DNA from 2 places in the Micromonospora pisi genome. Region 1 is predicted to be linked to the other one. Evidence: predicted binding sites of a transcription regulator. Region 1 holds the regulator's gene; the other holds the start of a gene.
What was found. Region 1 encodes HrcA, which represses chaperone genes, less so after heat shock. Its sites were predicted from a motif close to GGTTNGCACNCTCNNNNNGAGNGTGCNAACC; they were not measured.
Positions count from the first base shown of each region.

Region 2: the regulator HrcA is predicted to act here: its motif matches at 10,898-10,928, upstream of groES (co-chaperone GroES).

Region 1 is NZ_RBKT01000001.1:2,465,069-2,477,179, reverse strand. Features, by position in the region: gene BDK92_RS09985 (MOSC domain-containing protein) at 1-73, shown strand, start outside; gene BDK92_RS09980 (hypothetical protein) at 92-952, opposite strand; gene BDK92_RS09975 (enoyl-CoA hydratase family protein) at 1,139-1,924, opposite strand; gene hemW (radical SAM family heme chaperone HemW) at 1,942-3,165, shown strand; gene BDK92_RS09965 (DUF4870 domain-containing protein) at 3,233-3,880, opposite strand; gene hrcA (heat-inducible transcriptional repressor HrcA) at 4,133-5,155, shown strand; gene dnaJ (molecular chaperone DnaJ) at 5,311-6,441, shown strand; gene BDK92_RS09950 (WXG100-like domain-containing protein) at 7,879-12,111, shown strand, end outside.
Region 2 is NZ_RBKT01000001.1:5,247,070-5,259,180, reverse strand. Features, by position in the region: gene BDK92_RS22515 (LCP family protein) at 1-120, shown strand, start outside; gene BDK92_RS22510 (M1 family metallopeptidase) at 130-1,530, opposite strand; gene BDK92_RS22505 (GuaB3 family IMP dehydrogenase-related protein) at 1,680-2,804, opposite strand; gene guaB (IMP dehydrogenase) at 2,853-4,415, opposite strand; gene BDK92_RS22495 (DUF5319 domain-containing protein) at 4,654-5,064, shown strand; gene BDK92_RS22490 (response regulator transcription factor) at 5,092-6,132, opposite strand; gene BDK92_RS22485 (WhiB family transcriptional regulator) at 6,458-6,841, shown strand; gene BDK92_RS22480 (sulfite oxidase) at 6,861-8,498, opposite strand; gene groL (chaperonin GroEL) at 8,734-10,368, opposite strand; gene groES (co-chaperone GroES) at 10,451-10,765, opposite strand; gene BDK92_RS22465 (THUMP-like domain-containing protein) at 11,109-12,111, shown strand, end outside.

The sequences.
Region 1 (12,111 bases):
GCTCGACGTGCCGGAACTCCCCGGCCGCGTGCGCGAACGGGTGCTACGTCGGACCGCCGGTGTCTCCGGCTGACGGTACGCCCCGACCGGGTCACCCCTCGGCGTAGACCTCGGCGACGACCAGGGCCGAGTTGGCCGAACCGTTCTCGACCAGGGTCCACGACCCGTCGTCGGCGGTCCACTCCAGATTCTCGAAGCTGACCCGCTTCACGCCGTTGTCCCGGGCGTGTGAGACCAGCCAGTGGGCGTAGCGCCAGCCGGTCTGGAGATTGGCTGCCGGCACCGCCAGGCCGGTCAGCTCGGCCGGCACGGTGGTCTGCAACTTGCCCCAGTCCAGGTTCAGCCCGTCGGTCAGGGCGGCGGCTGCGGCGGCACCGCGCAGCAGCGGTTCGGTGCCGACGGTGCAGGCGACCGCACCGGTCGCGTTCCCGAGCAGCGCCCGGGTGAGTACGGCTGACTCGTCGGCCCACTTCTCGTACGCCTCCGGGAACGCGGAGCGCTGCACCCGCTGGGCGGCGTCGGTGACCCGCATCGCCTCCCAGCCCTTCACCTTCTTCAGCGCGGCGTAGAACTTCTTAGCCGCGTAGCGCGGGTCCCGGATCTCCTCCGGGGTGCCCCAGCCCTGGCTGGGGCGTTGCTGGAACAGTCCGATCGAGTCACGGTCGCCGCCGGCCAGGTTCTCCAACCTGGACTCCTGGAAGGCCGTTGCCAGGGCGACCACCACAGCCTGCTCCGGCATCTTCCGCTGGACCCCGATCGCCGCGATCGTGGCCGCGTTCGCCATCTGCTCCGGGTTCAGGTTGACCTGGCCGTCGGCCTGGACGGTGCAGCCCTGGACCGTCGGCAGCGGCAGCTTGCCGACGATCTCGCGTGAGCCGAGGTAGACCCCGAAGGCGGCGACCGCCGCCAGCGCCACGCCAGCGGCCACCATCGCTCGAGTCCGCACCCGCACCCCCCGCTTGTCGACCGGCCCGGCCCGGCCCGCCGTCCGGACCGGCCCCACGGGCCGCCGGTCGGCGGAACAGGCCTAGCGTACGTGCCGGGTCCGTACCCACCACCAGCCTTGTTCTTGCGGTAAACCTGTGCTCACCAGTTTTTTACGTGATCTGTACCGGCGTCGAATGCCGTTCCGCGCTGCTCAGGCTCCGGGTACCCAACGAGCCGGCCGTTTCTCGCGGAACGCCAGGATTCCCTCCCGCCCTTCCTCGGAGAGGAAGTAACCGGTCGAGATGGCGCCCAGTTCGGCCACGTCCGCCCGGAGGTCCGTCCCGGCGGGTCGGCGCAGCAGTTCCTTCGTCCCGGCCAGGGCAGCGGGAGCGCCCCGGACCAGGGCCGCGCAGTACGCGGCCACGGTCTGGTCCAGCGCGTCGGCCGGCACCGCCCGGCTGACCAGCCCGATCCGTTCGGCCCGGTCGCCGTCGAAGGTCTCCCCGGTCAGGTAGAGCTCGGCGGCGGCTCGGGGCTGCAACCGGGGCAGTACGGTCGCCGAGATCACCGCCGGGATCACCCCGATCCGTACCTCGGTGAAGGCGAAGGTGGCGTCCGACGTACAGACGGCGATGTCGGCGGCGGCGATCAACCCCAGGCCGCCGGCGCGGGCCGGACCGGCGACCCGGGCCAGTACCGGCTTCGGACACTCGCAGATGGCGGTGAGCACCTCGCCGAGCCTGCCGGCCGGTACGGAGCCGCTGGCGTACGCCGCCGCGGTCTCCTTGAGGTCGGCGCCGGAGCAGAAGACCGGCCCGGTGTGGGTCAGGACCACCGCCCGTACGGTGTCGTCCGTCACAGCCTCGGCGAGCGCGGCGAGGAGCTGGTTCATCAGCGGCGTGGAGAGCGCGTTGCGGTTGTGCGGGCTGTCCAGGGTGAGCGTGGTCACCCCGGACGCCGTCGACACCCGGACGAGCGTGTCAGGGGCTGAGGTCATGCCGGCACACTAGTCGCATGCCCGGTCTGCTCCCCGAAGGTGAACCCGTACCCGTCGACGGTTCGCTGCCCCGTACCTCCCTTGCCGCCGTCGGCGCCCGAGGCTTCGGGGTGTACGTGCACGTGCCGTTCTGCGCCAGCCGGTGCGGGTACTGCGACTTCAACACCTACACGGCCACGGAGCTCGGTGGCGGGGGCGCTCGGGACGGTTACGCCGACTCGGTCCTGGCGGAGCTGGCGCTGGCCGGCCGGGTGCTGGGGGAGCGGCCGCCGGCCCGGGTCGACACGGTGTTTGTCGGTGGTGGCACCCCGACCCTGCTCCCCGCCGACGAGCTGGCCCGGATCCTGGACGGAATCGACCGGACCTGGGGGCTCGCCGCCGACGCGGAGGTCACCACCGAGGCGAACCCGGAGTCGGTGACGCCGGAGTCGTTGAAGACACTCCGGGCCGCCGGGTACACCCGGATCTCGCTGGGGATGCAGTCGGCCGCCCCGGGTGTGCTCGCGCTGCTGGACCGCAGGCACACCCCGGGACGGGCGGTCCAGGCGGCGTTGGAGGCGCGTGACGCCGGGTTTGACCACGTCAACCTGGACCTGATCTACGGCACGCCGGGGGAGAGCGCCGAGGACTTCGCCGCCTCGCTGGCGGCGGTGACGGAGGCGGGGGTCGACCACGTCAGCGCGTACGCCCTGATCGTGGAGGACGGCACCCGGCTCGCCGGCCGGATGCGGCGCGGGGAGCTGCCGTACCCCAGTGACGACGTGGCGGCGGACCGCTACCTGGCCGCTGAGGCCGCCCTCGGCGCGGCTGGTTTCTCCTGGTACGAGGTTTCCAACTGGTCCCGGACGGCGGCCGGCCGGTGCCGGCACAACCTGCTCTACTGGACCGGCGGTGACTGGTGGGGCCTCGGTCCGGGGGCGCACAGCCATGTCGGCGGCGTGCGCTGGTGGAACGTCAAACACCCCAGCGCGTACGCGGCCCGGCTGGCCGCCGGTGAGTCTCCGGGCCACGCCCGGGAAGTGCTCACCGGGGACGATCGGCACATGGAGGACGTGATGTTGCGGCTGCGGTTGGCGTCCGGCCTGCCGTTGACCGGGCTGGACGACCCGGGGCGGGCCGGGGCGGCGCGGGCGCTGGCCGACGGGCTGCTGGACCCGGGGGAGTACGCCGACGGCCGGGCGGTGCTGACCCTGCGCGGCCGACTGCTCGCCGACGCGGTGGTACGCGACCTGCTGCCGTAGCCGACGGGTCGGATGACGGTACGGGGTCGGGTGGTCGGGCCCGACCCCGTTACCGGGCTCGTGGTCGTTACTTGATCATGTTCGGCGACATCGGGTACTTGTAGTACTCCCCGTTGGTCGCCTTGACTCCGGCGATGATCCCGAAGATCGTTCCGAGCGCCCAGGCGCCGAGGACGCCGATGATGCCGATCCCGATGCAGAGGAAGATGTACCCGACCACACCGATGATCGACCAGAGCACCTGGAAGTTCAGTGCGGTCACCGAGTGCGCCCGTACGGTCGGGGAGGTGTTCCCCTTGGCCAGGAGCGCGACCAGCGGGGCGATCCAACCGGCCACGCCGCCGCTGATGAAGGCGCCCGCGGCACCGCCGAAGTGGGCGACGAGAGCCCAGGTCTTCTCTTCGCTGTTGGCGAAGCCGGCCGGGGCCGGGCCGCCGTAGTAGCCACCCGGCGGGGGGTAGCCACCGCCGGCCGGGGGATAACCACCCGGCGGGTAACCACCGGGGGGCGGGTAACCACCGGGCGGCGGGTAGCCGCCACCGGAGGTGGGGGGCGGCGTGCCGTACTGCGGCGCGGCCGGGGGCGGGGCGTAACCCGGAGGTGGAGCCTCGCCGGGACTCGAGTACGAGCCGGGGGATGTGAACGGAGTGGTCGGCGGTTCCGGCTGGTTGCCGCCGGGGCCGTTGTCTCCGGGCGGGCGAGGTGGTTCAGTCATGGGGTCACGGTAGGGGCACCGACCAAACGACGCCACCGACCAGCGGTGACTTTCTCTGGACAATTGCCGACTGAAGCTGCTATGCCGACAGAGAGTCAGTTATCGTCCAGCAATCATTCAAGATCTTCGGCTCGACGCGAGGTTGATCATCGCAACCGGCCGGACCCACGTCGTAGACTGGCACTCGTTACAGTCGAGTGCCAGACTGGTGGGCCGGGTGCTGCCCGGACCCGGGTCGTAGGGAGGTGGAGAATGGGTCTCGACGACCGGAAGCTCGACGTCCTGCGCGCGATCGTGGAGGACTACGTCTCCACCCAGGAGCCCGTCGGCAGCAAAGCCCTCGTCGAACGGCACCAGCTCGGCGTCTCGCCGGCCACCGTCCGCAACGACATGGCCGTGCTCGAGGAAGAGGGCTACCTCCGGCAGCCGCACACCAGCGCGGGCCGGGTCCCCACCGACCGTGGCTACCGACTCTTCGTCGACCGCCTCTCCCGGGTCAAGCCACTCACCCCGGCCGAGCGTCGGGCCATCGAACGCTTCCTGGCCGGCGCGGTCGACCTCGACGACGTCGTGCACCGCACCGTACGCCTGCTCGCCCAGCTCACCCGGCAGGTCGCCGTGGTCCAGTACCCGAGCCTGGCCCGCTCCTCCGTACGACACCTGGAGCTGGTGCCGATCTCCACCACCCGGCTCATGTTCGTCATGATCGCCGACACCGGCCGGGTCGAACAGCGCCTGGTCGAGATGCCCGCGCCACTGCTCGCCGACGACGTCACCGACCTTCGCCGGCTGGTCAACGAGAAGCTCGTCGGCAGCCGCCTCTCCGAAACCCCACCGCTGGTTCAGGCGTTGGTTGACGAGGTGACCCCGGAACTGCGCCCGGCCATGGCGACACTCGCGACAGTGCTGCTGGAAACCCTCGTCGAACGGCACGAGGAACGGATCGCGCTCGCCGGGACCGCCAACCTGACCCGTGGCGGCCTGCTCGACTTCCAGGGCTCGCTGCGGCCGATCCTCGAAGCGCTGGAGGAGGAAGTCATCCTGCTCAAGCTCTTCGGCGAGGTCGAACCCAGTACGCTGCGCATTCGGATCGGCGACGAGAATGAGATCGACAACCTGCGGGCCGCCTCGGTCGTGAGCACCGGGTACGGCACCGGCAACACCATCCTCGGCGGGCTCGGAGTGCTCGGGCCGACCCGGATGGACTACCCCGGCACCATCGCGACCGTACGCGCCGTGGCCCGGTACGTGGGCGACCTACTGGCGCAGAACTGATGGTGCCGGTGCGGCGGGCAGCGCGGCGCGGAACCAGAGCGCCCGGATAGGAACCAGAGCGCCGGAGTAGCGGGAAAGCACCGACGCGGAACTGATCGACAAAGTTGACCTGACGACCGGCGGACGGCACGACTGACATGGGGACACGGAACACAGTGGCCAAGGACTACTACGGGATTCTCGGCGTCAACCGAGAGGCCTCCGACGACGAGATCAAGCGCGCCTACCGCAAGCTGGCGCGGCAGTTCCACCCGGACGTCAATCCGGACCCGGAGGCGCACGAGAAGTTCAAGGACATCAACGCCGCCTACGAGGTCCTATCCGACACACAGAAGCGGCAGATCGTCGACCTCGGCGGGGACCCCCTGGCCCCCGGCGGCGGTGGCGGCGCGGGAGCCGGCGGCGCCGGCCCGTTCGTCGGCTTCCAGGACATCATGGACGCCTTCTTCGGTGCCGCGGGCGGCAGCCGGGGACCTCGACCGCGTACCCGCCCCGGCGCCGACGCGATCCTCCGACTCGAACTCGACCTCGACGAGACCGCCTTCGGCGTCGAGGCACCGATCACCGTCGACACCGCCGTACTCTGCACCACCTGCTCCGGGGCCGGCACCGCCGCCGGCACCCACCTCGCCACCTGCGAAGCCTGCGGAGGTCGCGGCGAGGTGCAGTCCGTACAGCGGACCTTCCTCGGCCAGGTCGTCTCGTCCCGGCCGTGCACCGTCTGCCAGGGCTACGGCACCGTCATCCCGCACCCCTGCCCCACCTGCGCCGGCGACGGCCGGGTCCGGACCCGCCGCTCGCTCACCGTCAAGATCCCGGCCGGGGTCGAGGACGGCATGCGGATCCGCCTCGCCCAGCAGGGCGAGGTCGGCCCCGGCGGCGGCACCGCTGGCGACCTCTACGTCGAAATCTCCGAACGGACCCACGACGTCTACTCCCGCAAGGGCGACGACCTGCACTGCCGGGTCACCGTGCCGATGACCGCCGCCGCCCTCGGCACCCGGCTCACCATCAAGACCCTCGACAGCGACGAACCCGTCGACGTCAAGCCGGGCACCCAGCCGGGCAGCACCATCCGGCTGCGCGCACGTGGCGTACCGCACCTGCGCGGCACCGGCCGAGGTGACCTCTTCGTCCACCTGGACGTACGGACCCCGACCAAGCTCGACGCCGACCAGGAACGGATGCTGCGCGACTTCGCCAAGACCCGGGGCGAGGAGGTCGCCGAACTGAGCAAGCAGGGCGGCTTCTTCTCCCGCATGCGAGACGCCTTCAACGGACACTGAGTTGGTTGGCCTCGGCTCCGCCGAGGCGGCTCGCTCCCTGCTAGCCCGCACCAGCGGAGCTGGTGCGGCTCGCTCCGCTTCGCGCCGCCGGGTGCGGCGTCTTCGCCCTGCGCGCACGACGGCTTCGCCGCGTGTGCTCGGGCTCCAGACGCCGCGGCGGCGCTCGGTCGACTCGCTCCCTGCTAGCCCGCACCAGCGGAGCTGGTGCGGCTCGCTCCGCTTCGCGCCGCCCAGTGCGGCGTCTTCGCCTGCGGGCGACGAAGGCTTCGCCTCGTCGTCCTCGGCTCCAGACGCCGCGGCGGCGCTCGGTCGACTCGCTCTGCTAGCTGGCGCGACTCGCTCCGCTTCGCGCCGCCGGGTGCGGCGTCTTCGCCCTGCGCGCACGACGGCTTCGCCGCGTGTGCTCGGGCTCCAGACGCCGCGGCGGCGCTCGGTCGACTCGCTCCCTGCTAGCCCGCACCAGCGGAGCTGGTGCGGCTCGCTCCGCTTCGCGCCGCCCAGTGCGGCGTCTTCGCCTGCGGGCGACGAAGGCTTCGCCTCGTCGTCCTCGGCTCCAGACGCCGCGGCGGCGCTCGGTCGACTCGCTCTGCTAGCTGGCGCGACTCGCTCCGCTTCGCGCCGCCGGGTGCGGCGTCTTCGCCCTGCGCGCACGACGGCTTCGCCGCGTGTGCTCGGGCTCCAGACGCCGCGGCGGCGCTCGGTCGACTCGCTCTGCTTGTCCGCCTCGGCTGCGCCGAGGCGGCTACGAGTACTGCGTGGGGCAATGACCTGATTTCGACATGAATCAGGTAGGTGTCGAAACTCGAAGTGTGGGGTGCAGACGGCACTGACGGTGTCGCCGACGCTTCGAGGGCTGGCGGTGCGGCGGCGGCGCGTGCGCCGTCGCCAGGTGAGAACGGCGAAGCCGCATTCTCCGAGGTACCGCATCGGCTGGTGTCGGGCAGCTTCCCGTTCGGGGGCACGTGCGACGAGCCGGTCGGTGGCAACCTGCCGCGACCGCGTCGTACGGCATGGGTGTCCGCGTTGCCAGCTCGTACGGCCCCGGCGACGTGTCGGCAGGCGATGGCGCGCGACACGCCGAACCTGGCACTCCGGGGGTTGGTCCTCACCTGCAACGAACCACACCAATACGAGAAGTGCCTGGTAGAAGCAGGTCCAAAAAGGCGCGGGTACCCGGTCGGGTGCCGACCGCTCGACGTGCAGCAGTGGTGCAAGTGCTGGACGAATTCCCTGCGGACATCGACTATGGCACGATGCTATCTGCGCGACTTGTTCCGGGTCGAACCAATCAACACCTTCGTGTTCCTGGAACCGGCTGGCTATCTGACAAACCCCGGCTGCCGTATGGGTGTCCGGTGGGGCGAAGAGGAGTTTCCGTGAGTACCCGCCGGATGCCGACGCGGAGTTCGGAGATTCGAGGGGAGGTGGATGTCCGTCATGCCTATCGAGATGTCGGATGATGCTGCCGAGTTCCTGAAGTGGTTGACGGGTGAGGAGCTTCCGGCGACGGATCCGGATAAGTTGCGGTTGTTGGCGGAGGGTCATTACGCGGCGTCTGATGGTTTGGAGCAGGTGTTGCCGCTGTTCGTCACTGCGGTGAACAGCATCAGTAACGGGGTGGCGGGTAAGTCGGAGTTGGCGTTCGTTGACGCGATGAAGGACTATCTCGGCGACGATGGATATTTGGTTGTCGCGTCGCGTTATGTTCGCCGGTTGGGTGAGGGCCTGGAGGATTCGGCGACCCAGGTCGAGTACACCCAGATCATGATTATTTTGACGATCATCGAGTTGATGATCGAGCTTGCGTTCGCGTTGGCGATTGCCTGGTTGTGGCCGGGTGTGCTGCAGAATATGGCGATCAAGCTGTTGGTGGACAAGTGGAAGATCGCGTTGTGGTTGGCCCGGTTGATTATCGCGGTAGGGCTGGGTCAGGTTGTTGGTGTGGGTTTGCAGGTGTTGATGGATGTGATCGCCCAGGCGATTTTGATTCAGCGGGGGCATCAGGAGGGTTGGAATGTTGATCTGACCAAGAACGCGGCGGCGGTGGGGTCGTGGACTGGGTTGGTTGGTGTGGTGATGGGTGCGGGTGGTGGGGTTCTGGGTGGGTTGGGTAACCGGTTTTTTCGTCAGGCGGTGGAGCAGGCTGCGGATCGTGCGCGGGGTGCGGCGCAGGCGGCGGTGGGGGGTGCGGTTCGGGGCGCGGCGGGTGCAGCGGTTGACGCGGGGGCGAAGAGTGCGGCGGATGCGGTTGTTCAGCATGGCGCGCGGAATGTTGCGGCGGAGTTCGTCGAGAACGTGGCGACCGAGGGGGCGGTCGAGGTTGTTGGTGAGGGCACGTTCAACATGCTCACGGGGAAGGGTTGGCAGTGGGGGACGGTGCCGGTCACTCTGGTGTCCGGCATGTTGTCCGGTGCTGCCGAGGGTGCGGGAGATGTCGCTGGTACCAACCTTCGGCGGCTTACCCATGGTGAGGACGCGGTGGGCGGTGACCCTGCCCGCAGCGGTGACCCGTCCGACACGGGCGGCCCGCCCCCGCCTTACTCCGGCCCACCAGCATCCCTGCCAGGTCAACCCCCGTCCCTGCCGGGGCAACCCCCCACTCTGCCCGGCCAGCCTCCGAACACCCCCGGTCCCGGTGTACCCGGCACCGTCGGCGCGGGTACGACGGCCGGAACCGGCCCGTCCACCATCTCGAAGACCGGCTCGGAGCTGTCTCCTGAGGGACAGCCCGAGCCCAGATCCGTAAGTGCCGCACCCTCTTTGGATGAGCTCGCCGAGGGTACGACCAGGCCGACGCCGGTCGTACCGCGAACCCCGGTCGTCCCGGGATCACCGGCAGATTTGCTGACCCCGACTGTGCTGACGCCTACGTCTGTCGTGACGCCTTCGCCGCCGCCGGCCACGTCGGTGCCGTCCACCTCAGCGGAGCGGGACACCACCGCCCCGGCGCAGCTCCCTTCCACCAGCCGGGTATTGGGAAGCTGGGCATGGGGTGCCCCACCAGCGATCGCCACGTCACCGTCATCCGGTGGCGGCGTGATGTCGTCCGGTTCCCCGGCCGCTGGCCCGTCCCAACTCGCCCCTGCTTCCGTGCCAGGCAGGGTCATGCCGTCGTCCGGACCGGTGCTCTCTCCACCTGCATCCGTAGTGTCGCCGGCCCCGGCCCCGACCCCGGCCCCGACCAAGACTGCTCCCGCTGCGGCCACCCCTGCTCCCCACCCGCTGTCCGTAGGCACACCCGGCGTCGCCACCTCCGGGCCATCGCAGGGGACCTCGCACGAACAGTTCGGCGCGGGTACGCGAATCCTGCACGGGGTTCAGGTGGGCCGGTGGGACGCGGGCGCAACGGACCACACGTCACCGGTGACTGACCTGGCCGTTTCGCCGCTGCTGCCGCACCGGTTCACGGCAGCCGCGCCGCCGGTGGACACGTCGGTGGCCCGGGCGGTGGAGCAGTTGGGGCACTGGGACGGCGCCAGTGACTGCCTGGTGCGGGTCGACTCGGTGGTGACCGCGCTCGGCGTACCCGGACGGGGGTATGACGACGACGTCAGAACGGTAACGGCCGCGGCGCTGGCGGCTCGGCTCAACAACGGCCAGTTCCGTCCTGCGGCAGTCGAGGACCTGGCCAAGCTACATGTGGGACACCTGACCATAGCGTTGACACAACACCCCAACGACCCGCAACACGCGATCTTGGTTAACCGGCCGAACGGCAAGCACGCGTCATTGGTGGCGGTGGAGACCCAGGCCGACCCGGAGGGCCGCGCGACCTCTGAGGAACCGCGGCTATACACGACGTTTGATCCGACCCGCCAGCCGGGAAGCCTGCCCGACGTGCCCCGCGCCCTGCGGGGACCGATCTTCCTGCCCGTCGCCGCCGACGGCCGCCTGTTGCAGGTGGACACCGGCACAGGCGCGGTCTTCGCAGGCGAGGTCGTCACCGACGCCACCGACAGCACGGCCCTGCTCGATCCCGCCGCGAGCGCCCGCCCCGGTATGCACCGATCAACACCGGCCCCGAGCATTCAACCTTTGGCCGGGCCCACGGTCAGGCCGAACCGCAGCGAGAACGCCGGTGAGTCCGACAAGGTGTCTGTCGGTTCCGAAGGGGAAACACGGGTTTTCGCGACTTCCACGAGCGGGATGCAGCTGTTCTACCAGCAGGAAATCGCAACGGGGCCGGTTCTCGATCTTGTCATTGATTCGAAGCACTACTATGTCGGCGACCGTTTGATCTATCCAAACCGGGACAGCGCGACTGCGGACGGCGCCAGAGCGGTGACCCGAAAAGACATGAATATTGTGGAACTCGTCGTCCATCCGGCGGGGTTTCGAAATGATGCGGGGCGCGTCGATGTCGAAACATCGACCAGGACTTTCAGAAGAGTGCTGGAGATTTTGTGGCAGACTCCGCCGTGGATGCCTGGCAGTCAAAGTGGTCCATCTCTTGTCGACCTTATTCCGTCGGATATCCCGCTCCAGCCGGCGCCTGGGGCCGAGAAGGTGCGGCTGAACTCGATGCCCGCGCGGAACGATATGGAACGCCGTCGGTCGCGCGAGTTGCATATGCAGTACACCGTCGAGCTCCTTCCTGGTTCGCTGTACGATTTTCTCAGTTTTCTTGCAAGTCGGGAACGGACTCCGCAGCCAATCCCGCTGCAGCATCTCCGCCAGGGTCTGGTCTTCGGGTCCGAGATAGCCGCAGAGTTTGTCGTCTCAGAAGGAGGTGGTAGAGGAAATCTGCCGCCGAATCTGGTAGTAGACAACACGATCAGTGAGCTATTCTCCGGATTCCGCGAGCCGAAGGAGGTGTGGGGGTTTATGGCGCATGTGTATGCGCAGATTGCGGCGACGCTGGAAACTAGCGTGACAGACGGCGACATATTGACCAAGAATTGGGTGGCGTTAGCCTCCCGTACCGACCTCGATCAAGTGCGGACTCTGACCTCTGGGTCGGTCAGGTTGTTCTTGGACTCGCGCGGCGAGGCCATTTCATCGTCGTTCAATCGCCATTTCAAACAAGGGAATCCCTCTTATCCGAGCAGATATGCCAAGCTATACGACGAGCCGCCGCCCGAAGACATTCTGGATCAAGGGAGGGCTCGTGATTACCTGCATACGGCCATCCTTGCCCGGCCAAGGAGAAGAATCACTCAGCGCGACGGTATCGGCATGAACGTCGGCCTCTCGGACCCGATCGACAACAACGGTCAATTTGCCCGGCCGCGACTATTGGGTGAGGTTAGGAAGTACAAGAGGGTTTGGTCCTCTCTCGAGGAAGCCGTCCAGGACTTCGGGGAGATGCTGGAGCAGTCACGGGCGGTGCAGCGACAGGAGGAGAACCTTGTGTCGTTGCGCCCTGGGGACGTCCAACGAGTGCTCAATAACCCTGAGGTGCGAACCGTAATCGACATCGTACGCAGGCTGCGGCAGCTGCCTCCCCTGAATCAGCAGGGCTCGGCCGGTCAGATACTGCCGGCATCGCCCACCAGGATCGGCAAGATCTTGCGCCTGCTCGGCCTTCATGCGTGTCGGTCGACGCAGACCATTCCTGTCGAACTCGCGGATTTGTTGGTGTCGTTGCGCGAATCGTTCGACAAATACCGGGGCAAGATACCTGGTTCGCAGGTACCGGCTGCGGTCTGGCAGCTCAATCGAGAATTGAAG
Region 2 (12,111 bases), 2.8 Mb from region 1:
GGCGGGTCCTACCGGGGCGAACAACTCACCCAGGTCGGCACCCGCTTCCTCACCGAACTGCGGGCCGGCCGGGCGGACGCGTACCTCGCCGCGAACCCGGAACTCGTGGTCACCCGGTGAACGGCCCGGTCAGGCCACCGGCGGCGGAGGCGGCGGAGCCGTGGTGCCGGAGAGCCAGGCGTCGAGAAGCGGACCCAGCGGACGGCCCGCGACCCGTTCCGCGACCGTGATCAGATCACCGGTGACCACACTGGCGTTACGCTTCTCCGCCGTCCAGGTCTTCAGGATCCGGAAGAACACCTCGTCGCCGACGGTCAGCCGCAACGCGTGCACGGCCAACGCGCCCCGCTGGTAGACCGGCCGGCCGAAGAGCGCCGACCGACCCGGGTCGAGGGCCGGCTTCGACCAGTCCGTTGCCGCGTACCCCTGGTCGAACGCCTGCTGCGCGGTCACCCCGCCGTCGTGCTGCGCCCAGAGCCACTCCGCGTAGGTGGCGAACCCCTCGTTCAGCCAGAGGTCACTCCACCGGCGAACCGAGACACTGTCCCCGAACCACTGATGGGCAAGTTCGTGGGCCACCACCGAATCGTTGGGTCCGGAGGTGAAGAACGCCGGTCCGTACACCGGTCGGGCCTGCGTCTCCAGCGCGTAGCCGATCCGACGGTCGCTGACCGCCACCCCGCCGTACGCCTCGAACGGGTACGGGCCGAACTGGGTGGCCAGGAAGTCGGCGATCTCCCCGGTACGGTTCAGCGACACCTCGGCCGGCCCACCCTCCGGCAGGCCCGCCGCCACCGCCGTCACCAGCGGCTTGCCGGCGTGTTCGCCCTCGCGTACCCGGTAGTCGCCGATCACCAGCATGGCCAGGTAACTCGCCATCGGGGTCCGCTCGGACCAGCGCCAGGTGGTCCAGCCCCCGGCCGTCGACCGCTCCCCCGGCACCCCGTTGCTCAGCGCGCTCAGTCCCTCCGGGACGGTCACCGCGATCTCGTAGCTCGCCTTGTCCTGCGGATGGTCGTTGACCGGGAACCAGGTACTGGCCGACTCCGGCTGGCCGAGCGCGACCGCCCCGTCCGCGGTGGCCATGAAACCGCCCTCGCCGAGGTCCGGGCTGTCGACCGGTTCCGGCACCCCGTCGTACGTCACCTCGACGGTGAACCGGCCGTCCCGGGCCAGGCCCCGGCCCGGGGTGACGATCAGCTCCCCCTCGTCGTGGCGGAACTCGGCCCGCTCGCCCTCCACAGTGACCGCACTGACGGTCAACCCGACCAGGTCGAGGTTGAACCGGGACAGGTTCGCGGTGGCCGTCGCGCTGATGGTGGCGGTGCCGGTGAGCCGGTCACTGGCCGGGTCGTACCGCACCTTGAGGGCGTAGTTGGCCACGTCGTAGCCACCGTTGCCGTAGGTGGGGAAGTAGGGGTCACCGACCCCGTCGGCGCCGGGCTGGAAGCCACCGGCGCGGGACGATCCCGGGTCTCCCGATCCCGTACAGGCGCCGGCCGTCAAGGCCAGTACGCCGACCAACGCCAGCGCGACGACCGGGCGCGCGCCGCCCGCCGTACGTCCCGATCCACCCCGAAGCCATCGACCGTGAGTCACCCGACGAGCCTAGGGTGCGGGGGCGCCGTCCGGTGTGGGAACTCGTTCCCGCACCGGACGGCGCCCCCGCCCGTGACCGCCTAGCGTTCGAGGTCGAGCACCAGTCCGACCTTCTGGAACTCCTTGAGATCGCGGTAGCCGCACTTGGCCATCGCCCGCCGCAGCCCGCCGAAGAGGTTCTGCTGACCGTCCGGCTCGTCGGCCGGACCGTAGAGCAGCCGCTCCATCGAACCGAGCGACTCCTCGGCCACCCCGAACGCGCCACGCGGCAGGTCCGGGTGGCTGGCCGCCGGGTGCCACCAGGCGCCACCGGCGGGCGCCTCGTCGCAGAGCGAGAGCGGCTCGCCGAGCATCACCGCGTCGGCCCCGCAACCGAGCGCCTTCGCGATGTCCCCGGAGGTACGCAGGTCGCCGTCGGCGATCAGGTGCACGTACCGCCCGCCGGTCTCGTCGAGGTAGTCCCGGCGGGCCGCCGCGGCGTCGGCGATCGCGGTCGCCATCGGCACCCGGATGCCGAGCACCGACTCGGTGGTCGACCACTCGTCGCCACCGAGGCCGACGATCACGCCAGCCGCACCGGTCCGCATCAGGTGCAACGCGGTCTTGTAGTCGGTGCAGCCACCGACCACCACGGGCAGGTCGAGGTCGGCGATGAACTCCTTCAGGTTCAGCGGCTCGTCGGTGGTGGAGACGTGCTCCGCCGAGACGAGCGTGCCCTGGATGACCAGGATGTCCACCCCGGCGTCGAGGATCACCGGGGCGAGCGCCAGGGTGTGCTGCGGCGAGACCCGGACGGCGACCGTGCCGCCGCCCTCGCGCATCTGCCGGACCCGCTCGGTGATCAGCTCGGGCCGGATCGGCTCGGCGTAGACCTCCTGCAGGCGCCGGGTCGTGCGGGCGTCCTCGCCCAGCCCGCTCAGCTCCTCCAGGATCTTGGTCGGGTCCTCGTACCGGGTCCAGAGGCCCTCGACGTTGAGTACGCCGAGCCCACCGAGCCGGCCCAGGGTGGCCGCCGAGGTGGGGCTCATGGTCGCGTCCGACGGATGCCCCACGCAGGGGATCCGGAACGGATAGGCGTCGAGCTGCCAGGCCGTGGAGACGTCGTCCACGTCCCGGGTACGACGGCTTGGCACGATCGCGATGTCGTCCAGGTGGTAACCGCGTTGCGCGGTTTTACCGAGCCCGATTTCGACCACGTCACGCATGGGGTGCTCCAGCGGGTGAGAAGGTTGGCGGCGAGTCGGTGGCGCGGGTCAGCGGGTGTGGTAGTTCGGTGCCTCGACCGTCATCTGGATGTCGTGCGGGTGGCTCTCCTTGAGCCCGGCCGCGGTGATCCGGATCAACTGGCCCCGCCGGTGCAGCTCGGGGATGCTCTCCGCGCCGACGTACCCCATGGCGAGCCGCAGCCCACCGATGAGCTGGTGGGCGACCTGTGCCAGTGCGCCCCGGTACGGCACCTGACCCTCGACACCCTCCGGAACCAGCTTCTCCTCGCTGGTCACGTCCTGCTGGAAGTAACGGTCCTTCGAGTACGAGCGGGCCTGGCCCCGGGACTGCATCGCACCCAGCGACCCCATCCCCCGGTACGCCTTGTACTGCTTGCCGTTGATGATCAGCAGGTCACCGGGGCTCTCCTCACAACCGGCGAGGAGGCTGCCGAGCATCACCGTGTCGGCACCGGCGACCATCGCCTTGGCGATGTCGCCCGAGTACTGGATGCCGCCGTCGGCGATGACCGGGACACCGGCCGGACGCGCGGCCCGGACCGCCTCCATGATGGCGGTGATCTGCGGCACGCCGACCCCGGCCACCACCCGGGTGGTGCAGATGGCACCCGGGCCGACCCCGACCTTGACCGCGTCGGCGCCCGCCTCGACCAGGGCCTTCGCCCCGGAGAAGGTAGCCACGTTGCCGCCGATCACGTCGACCGTGGTGTCCTTCTTCAGCCGGGTGACCATCTCCAGCACGGCCCGCTGGTGGCCGTGGGCGGTGTCCACGATCAGTACGTCCACGCCGGCCTCGACCAGGGTCCGGGCCCGCTTGTACGAGTCATCGCCGACCCCGACGGCCGCCGCGACCCGCAGCCGGCCGGCGTCGTCCTTGGTGGCGTTCGGGAACTGCTCGCTCTTGGCGAAGTCCTTGACCGTGATCAGCCCACGCAGCCGACCGAGGGTGTCGACGATCGGCAGCTTCTCCACCTTGTGCTGGCGCAGCAGTTCCAGTGCCTCGTCCTTGGTGACCCCGACGGTCGCGGTGACCAGCGGCATCCGGGTCATGATCTCGCGGACCGGGGTGTCGCCGTCGGTGACGAAACGCATGTCCCGGTTGGTCACGATGCCGACCAGGGCGCCGTCGGCGTCGGTCACCGGCACGCCGGAGATGCGGTAACGCCCACAGAGCGCGTCCACGTCGCGGAGCGTGTCGTCCGGGCTACAGGTGATCGGATTCGTCACCATGCCGGCCTCGGAACGCTTGACCAGGTCCACCTGGAGCGCCTGGTCCTCGATCGACAGGTTGCGGTGCAGGACACCGATGCCACCCTGGCGGGCCATGGCGATCGCCATCCGGCCCTCGGTCACCGTGTCCATCGGGCTCGACAGCAGCGGGATCGAGATGGAGACATTGCGGGTCATCCGGGTGACGGTGTTCACCTTGCTGGGCACGATGTCCGACTCGGCGGGCTGCAACAGCACGTCGTCGAAGGTGAGGCCGAGCGGAACCGCGCGGGCGGAACCGGAGGGCAGCTCGGGCACGAGCCCGCCGAACTGGTCGGCGTCGCCGCTGCCCGTCGGAAGATGGGTGGGTGAGTGGTCCACGAGTTCTCCCCTGAGCTGGTGAGTCGGGCTTGGCCGGGTGCCGTGGGCGCACGCCTCGGCGTGCCCGGACGTTGCGGCGCGATGGTTCATCGTACCCAGTGAGCTGCGGCGGCCCGGCACGAGCGGGCGGTGGCGAGTGGCACCGTACGGACCGCGATCCCCGGGGTCGGCAGACGGACGCGACGGGCCGGGCGACGAGGGTGGGCGCGACGGGCGCGGTTGCGACTACGGTGGAGGGGTGCACGACGAGCCGATCGACCCGTTCAACGGTGACCCCGCCGATCCGTCGGCGGGCCTGGACGACCCTGCGGAGGACGCCCAGCTTGATCCGCTCTCCGAGGTCGAACGGCAGGACGTCCTGGAGGACCTTGCCGACCTGGAGATCTACCAGGCGCTACTGGGTCCGACCGGAGTCCGTGGCCTCGTGATCGAGTGCGAGGACTGTCACGAACCGCACTACTTCGACTGGGACCTGCTCCGCGGCAACCTCCGCCACCTGCTCAGCTCCGGCCGGCCACGGGTGCACGAGCCGGCCTTCGACCCCGATCCCGATCACTACGTGACCTGGGAGTACGCCCGGGGCTACGCCGACGGCGTGCACGACACCCTGGCCGAGGGAACCGACGACGAGGACGAACCGGCGAACTGACCGCACGGCCGGTCAGCGCCCGTACGCTCAGGCCACCAGGCCGGCCCGGAACCCGGCGGCGACCGCGTGCGCCCGGTCCCGGGCGCCGAGCTTGCGGAACAGCCGACGGGCGTGGGTCTTGACGGTGTCCTCCGAGACGAACAGTTCCCGCCCGATCTCGGCATTGCTCTTGCCGTCGGCCATACCTAGCAGCACCTGTAGCTCCCGCTCGGTCAGCGCGGCCCTGCGGGCCGGGCCGGCGGCGGCACCCGCACCGGCGGTCGCGGCCACCGGCCGGCCGTAACCACCGGCGTTGGCCGGATCACTGCGACGCGGCGCTCCGTACCGGTTCTCCGGCGGCACGTTGGTCCGTGGGTCGGCCCCCTCGACGGCGGTCTCGTCCCCCTCGACGGCGCCCCGCTCGCCCGACCCACCGGGCCCGTCCTCACCCCGCTGGACCGGGACAACGGTCGGCCCGCCGGGCTGGCCACCGGGACCGGCGTCGTCGACCGACTCGACCCGGCCGCTGGGATCCACCGGTCCGGCCGGTGGGCCGGCCGCCTTCGGAGCCGTACCGGCGGGCACCGCGCCGGGGCGGGCCGGCACCCGCGAGGGGGAACCGGGCAGCCGTTCGGCGGCGGTCCGGCCGGGAACCTCCGCTGGCAGGGCGGGCGCGTTCGAACCGCCGGCACCGGTCAGTCCGGTGCCCCGACCACCCCGCCCCGGGGTGCTCAGCAGCAGCATCGCCTTCGCCACCACGCTCACCAGGTCATGATCGGTACCGGGCAGCAGGCCCCGGCCACCGGCGGCGATGACCGCCGCCGCCACCCCGGGCTCCTCCGCCCCGAGCAGCAGGATCGCGGCGCCGGGCGCACGGGCCAGCACCCGCCGGGTGAAGCCGACGCTGTCCGGCCGGGTGAGCGCGGTGTCGACGAGCAGCACGTCCGCCGGCCGCTCGGAGAGTCGCAGCATCACCTCGGGATCGGAAATCGCCGTACGCACCACGGCCGCCAGCCCGAGCCGGGCCGCGGCGGACGCCACGCTCTGCGCCGCGAGCGGTGTCCGGACACAGACGAGGACAGTACGCACGGTGGTCTCCTTTCCCCACGTACGAGCAGACCACGACCGCCACTGATCATGACGAGTTTCCGGCCGATGGAAAGGAAAGTTTTTGCCCGTTCCGGCTGGTTGCACCGGCTTGCGGCCCTGCTGGCCCCGGCTGGGCGGTAAGACCCGCCCCGGGCAGGCGGCGCACGGGGACAGAAATGATCAGGTTGCGGGGTTCCGAGACGTGTGATTCGACGGCCGGCTGGGTATGGCCGATCTGAGGCCGGAATCGGGTGTGTCTACGCGGCCCGCCGCCCGGACACCGGCCCTGGGAGTGTCCGTCGGTGCCGCGGGAGGAGGGTTGCAGATGTCGAACGTACGCAGACTGCCCGGACCCATCGTCGATCTGTGGGAATGGCAACGGTTCGGTGCCTGCCGAGGGCGGGACACCGCACAGTTCTTCCATCCCGATGGTGAACGCGGTGCGTCCCGGAACCGCCGCGAGGCGGGGGCGAAGAAGGTCTGCGGCACCTGCCCGGTACGGGCCGAGTGCGCCGCCCACGCGCTGACCGTACGCGAGCCGTACGGCGTATGGGGCGGCTTCAGCGAGTCCGAACGGTTACGGCTGCTCGCCGTCGGCTGGGAGGACCTCGCCGACCGGCGCCGGACCCGGGTCGACATCGCCCGGCTGGAGGCCCGCCTCGGCCGTCCCTTCCATTCGACCGTGCCGGCCCAACGCGCCGCGAGCTGACATCAGTGGGCGGACGGCGTCAGCGGACGGTCACCCGCACGCTGTGCCATCCGGTCGCGCCGTCCGGAGCCACCGGTCGAGGCTCGCCCGGCTGCGTCGCGCCGGTGGCGTCGGTTGCCCGTACCCGCAGCGTGTGCTCGCCCGGGGTCGCCTCCCACCGCCACGACCACTGCACCCAGGTGTCGATCGAGGCGGTCGGGGCGAGGGTGGCCGGCTGCCACGGCTCCCCGTCGACCTGCACCTCGACCTGCTTGATGCCCCGGTGCTGCGCCCACGCCACCCCGGCGACGGTGACCGGGCCGGCGGCCGGACGGTTACGCGGCCGGGGCGTGTCGATCCGCGACTGGGTCTTGATCGGCCCCTCCGGCGCCCAGCCACGTGGCACCCAGTACGCGTCGAAGTCCGCGAACCGGGTCAGCTCCAGCTCCACCACCCACTTGCACGCGGAGACGTAGCCGTACAGTCCGGGCACCACGACCCGGGCCGGGAAGCCGTGCTCGACCGGTAGCGGTTCGCCGTTCATGCCGATCGCCAGCATCGCGTCCCGGCCGTCGCGCAGAACCGAGGTCGGGGTGCCGCAGGTCCAACCGTCGGCCGAGCGCCCCACCACCTGGTCGGCGTCGTCGAGCGGACCGGCCTGTTCGAGCAGGTCGGCCAGGGGTACGCCGAGCCAGCGGGCGTTGCCGATCAGGTCCCCACCGACCTCGTTGGAGACGCAGGCGAGGGTGATGTCCCGCTCGATCAGGGGCCGGGCGAGCAGGTCGGCGTAGGTCAGGGTGATCGGGTTCCGGACCCGACCGTGGATGCGAAGTTTCCACTTCCCGGGGTCGACCTGCGGCACGACCAGTGCGGTGTCGATCCGGTAGAACTGCCTGTTCGGCGTCGTGTACGGCGCGAGCTGGGTCAGGTCGAGGTCGGCGCCGGCCGGGACGGGCGCCGCCGGGCTGGCCGGCGTGGGCAGGGTCACCGCCGCACGGGCGTCCGAGACGCCCCGCCGGGTGCCGAGCCATCGCCCGCCGAACCCGCCCACCGCGGCCGCGCCGAAGGTCACCGCCACCCCGGTCAGGAACCGGCGCCGCTCCTCACCACCCGGCTCGGGTAAGGAAGGGCCCCTTGTTATCGCATTCGGTTGTACAGGGGGCCCTTCCTTACGCTCGACCGGCGGTTCGGGCGGGGTGCCAGGGGCGGCGGGGGTTTGGGCCAGGGGGGCGTCCGGCCAGGGGCGCGGCACCAGGATCACCCGTAGCCAGCGGAACGCCCCGGCGCCGAGAGCCGCGCCGAGCAGCGAGGGGAGGGCGGCGGCGACCCCGGCGCCCGGGCGGGTCAGCGCCGCGACCGTGCCCAGCAGGCCGAACAGGGCGATGCCGAGGTAGCCGACCACCGGAACGCGGAGCGCGCGGATACCGATCAACGCGGCGCACCCGGCCAACAGCACACCGGTGCCGACCAGTAGCGCGATCTTGTCGTGGACGCCGAACACGTCGATGGCGAACTGTTTGAGCGGTTCGGGTACCAGGTCGACCACGACCCCGCCGACCGCGACCAGCGGGGCTGACCGGGGTCCGGTCGCCGCGGCGACCAGCTCGGCCGAGCCGATCGCGACGGCGGCGGCGGCGATCCCGACGAGCGCTCCGTACCTGCTCTGTGCGGTGTTCACCCGGCCAATGGTGACGCTCCCATCGGGCAGCCGGTAGTGGGCGGCGGCTCAGGTTCGCGGAACGTCATCTTTGGCCACGTACCGTCAGGGCAGCCTGACGCAGTGCGAACCGTACGCCGGGCAAACGCAAACCAGGGCAGATTCGCGCCACTTGGCCGGTGATGGCCAGAAACGCGAACCTACCCTGGTTCGACCGCGCAAGCGGGTGGTGCCGTCTACCGGTGGTACGGGCTAGCTAGAAGCCCGGACCGTGCTGGTGGCCGTGGCCGTGTCCACCGGCGGCCGAAGCCTCCTGCTTGGCCGGCTTCTCGACGACCAGGCTTTCGGTGGTGAGCAGCAGACCGGCGATGGACGCGGCGTTGAGGACCGCGTTACGGGTCACCTTCACCGGGTCGATGATGCCGGCCTTGGCCAGGTCGACGTACTCGTCGGTGGCGGCGTTGAGGCCGGAGCCCCAGGGGCTGCTCGCCACCTTCTGCACGACGACGTAACCGTCGTGCCCGGCGTTCTGCGCGATCCAGCGGAGCGGCTCGACGAGCGCCTTGCGGACGATCGACACCCCGACCTTCTCGTCACCGGTGAAGCCGAGGTCGTCGTCGAGGACCGAGGAGATCTGCACCAGCGCGGCGCCGCCGCCCGGAACAGTGCCCTCTTCGACAGCGGCCTTGGTGGCGGCGATCGCGTCTTCGATGCGGTGCTTGCGCTCCTTCATCTCGACCTCGGTCGCCGCGCCGGCCTTGATCACCGCGATGCCACCGGAGAGCTTCGCCAGCCGCTCGGCCAGCTTCTCCCGGTCCCACTCGGAGTCCGAAGCCTCGATCTCCTTGCGGATCTGGGCGACCCGGTCGGCCACCTCGGTGTCGCGGCCCTTGCCGTCGATGACCGTGGTGTTGTCCTTGTCGACCACGACCCGACGGGCGCTACCGAGCACCTCCAGGCCGACCGCGTCGAGCTTGTAGCCCAACTCGGGGGCGACCAGCTCGGCACCGGTGATGACGGCCATGTCCTGCAGCAGCGCCTTGCGGCGGTCCCCGAAGCCGGGGGCCTTGACCGCGCAGACCTTGACCGTCTTGCGGATCGAGTTGACCACGAGGGTCGAGAGGGCCTGGCCCTCCACGTCCTCGGCCACGATCAGCAGCGGCTTGCTGGTCTGGAGAACCTTCTCCAGCAGCGGCAGCAGCTCTTCGATCGCGGAGATCTTCTGGGTCGTGATCAGGATGTACGGGTCGTCGAGGACCGCCTCCTGCGACTCAGCGTCGGTCACGAAGTTGGGCGAGATGAAGCCCTTGTCGAACTGCAGGCCCTCGGTGACCTCCAGCTCGGTGGCGAGGGTGGAGCCCTCCTCGACGGTGATGACACCGTCGCGGCCGACCCGCTCCATCGCCTCGGCGATCAGGTCGCCGATGGTCGCGTCCTGCGCCGAGATGGTCGCCACGTGTGCGATCGACTCGCGGCTGCCAACCTCGACGGCCTTCTTCAGCAGGGCCTCGGAAACCTTGGCCGCGGCCGCGTCGATGCCCCGCTTGAGACCGGTCGGGTTCGCCCCGGCGGTCACGTTGCGCAGGCCCTCACGGACCAGCGCCTGGGCGAGCACCGTCGCGGTGGTGGTCCCGTCACCGGCGACGTCGTTGGTCTTCGTCGCCACCTCCTTGACCAGCTGCGCGCCAAGGTTCTCGTACGGGTTGGTGAGTTCGATCTCCTTGGCGATGGTCACGCCATCGTTGGTGATCGTCGGGGCACCGAACTTCTTGTCCAGAACGACGTTGCGCCCGCGCGGGCCGAGGGTGACCTTGACCGTGTCGGCGAGCGTGTTGACACCGTGCTCCAGCAGGTGCCGGGCGTCATCCGAGAAGCTCAGAATCTTCGCCATGTTTTACTCGGGTCCCTTCACACAGCACTGCCCCGGCCCGGCATGCCGGTCCGGGGCAGTGATCACTGGATCGGTCAGATCACTACTTCTCGATGACCGCGAGGACGTCGCGGGCGGAGAGCACCAGGTACTCCTCGCCGGCGTACTTAACCTCGGTGCCGCCGTACTTCGAGTAGAGGACCGTGTCGCCGACCTTGACGTCAACCGGGATCCGGTTGCCCTTGTCGTCGATGCGGCCCGGGCCGACGGAGAGGACAGTGCCCTCCTGCGGCTTTTCCTTGGCGGTGTCGGGGATCACGATGCCCGACGCCGTGGTCGTCTCAGCCTCGTTCGCCTGGACCAGGATCCGGTCCTCGAGCGGCTTGATCGCAACCTTGGTCGCGGTAGTCACGGGCATACCCTCCTGGGGTACTGGTTTCTATGCTGACCAGCGGGCTGGTCAGCGTCAATCTGCCACATGCCACCGGGCGGTTCCGTCGTCGCGGGTGCCGGTCCGCCTGGCGTTTCAGCCACCGGACCGAAGCCCGGAAGCTGGCACCCTCGGTCTGAGAGTGCTAACGGCAGATTATGCCGGTGGCTAGCACTCCGTCAAGGAGAGTGCCAACATGGCCACCCGCGTGTCCCACGAAACCCCTTACCAGGCCACCATCGGCCAGTGGATCTGGACACCACCCGCCCGCCTCGACGCGCGGGACGTGCGGTGCCTCACATCGAGGCGTGTACTACCTCACAATGACCCGATGGATCTCGACCAGCTCGCCGCGCTGCGTACTCCGGTCGGGGTGTCCGCGCTCGCCTCGGCGGCCGAACTCGCCGGCGGCGATCCACTGGTCGCCTCCGCCGCGCTGCGCTCGGCGGGGATCCCCGGAGCGCTGGCCGCCTCCGCCCTCACCCAGGCCGAGCTGCGCCTGCGCGCCGTCGAGAAGTTCGGTCCGGCCGCCGCCGGCATGTTCTTCACCCGCCCCGGGCTGGAACAGGCCACCCGGTCGGTGGTCGCCGGCCGGCGCGCGCGACGCCTGCGGGCCGCCGGGGTACGCACCCTGGCCGACCTCGGTTGCGGCCTCGGCGCCGACGCGCTCGCCGCCGCCCGGGCCGGCATCCGGGTGTACGGCGTCGAGGCCGACCCGGCGACCGCCGCGCTGGCCGCCGCGAACGCCGAGGCCGCCGGCCTGGCCGACCGATTCACCGTCGTCTGCGCCGACGCGGAAGAGTTCGACCTGGCCGGCGTGGACGCGGTCTTCTGCGATCCGGCCCGGCGCGCGGCCGACGGTCGGCGGATCTTCGACCCGGCCGCCTACTCCCCACCGTGGGACTTCGTCGTCGGGCTGGCCGACCGGGTCGCCCGCACCGTGGTGAAGGTCGGGCCCGGCCTGGACCACCGGCTGATCCCGCCCGGCGCGGAGGCGGAGTGGGTCAGCGTCGACCACGACCTGGTCGAGGCGACCCTCTGGTGCGGCCCGCTCGCCCAGGTCCCCCGCCGCGCCTCCCTGCTTCGCAGTAAGGAAGGGCCCCCCGTTATCGCTCCCGGTAGCAGAAGAATCCCTTACCAACCGTCCGCACGGACCCGGGACCGCGACAGCGGGGGCCGGGACGGTTCCGGGGCGGAGGTCGACCAGTTGACCGGGAGCGGCACGGTCGAGGCGCCGGTCGGCCCGGTACGGCGCTACGTCTACGACCCGGACGGCGCGGTGGTACGGGCCCACCTGGTGGCCGAGTTCGCCGCGACGGTCGGTGGCACGTTGG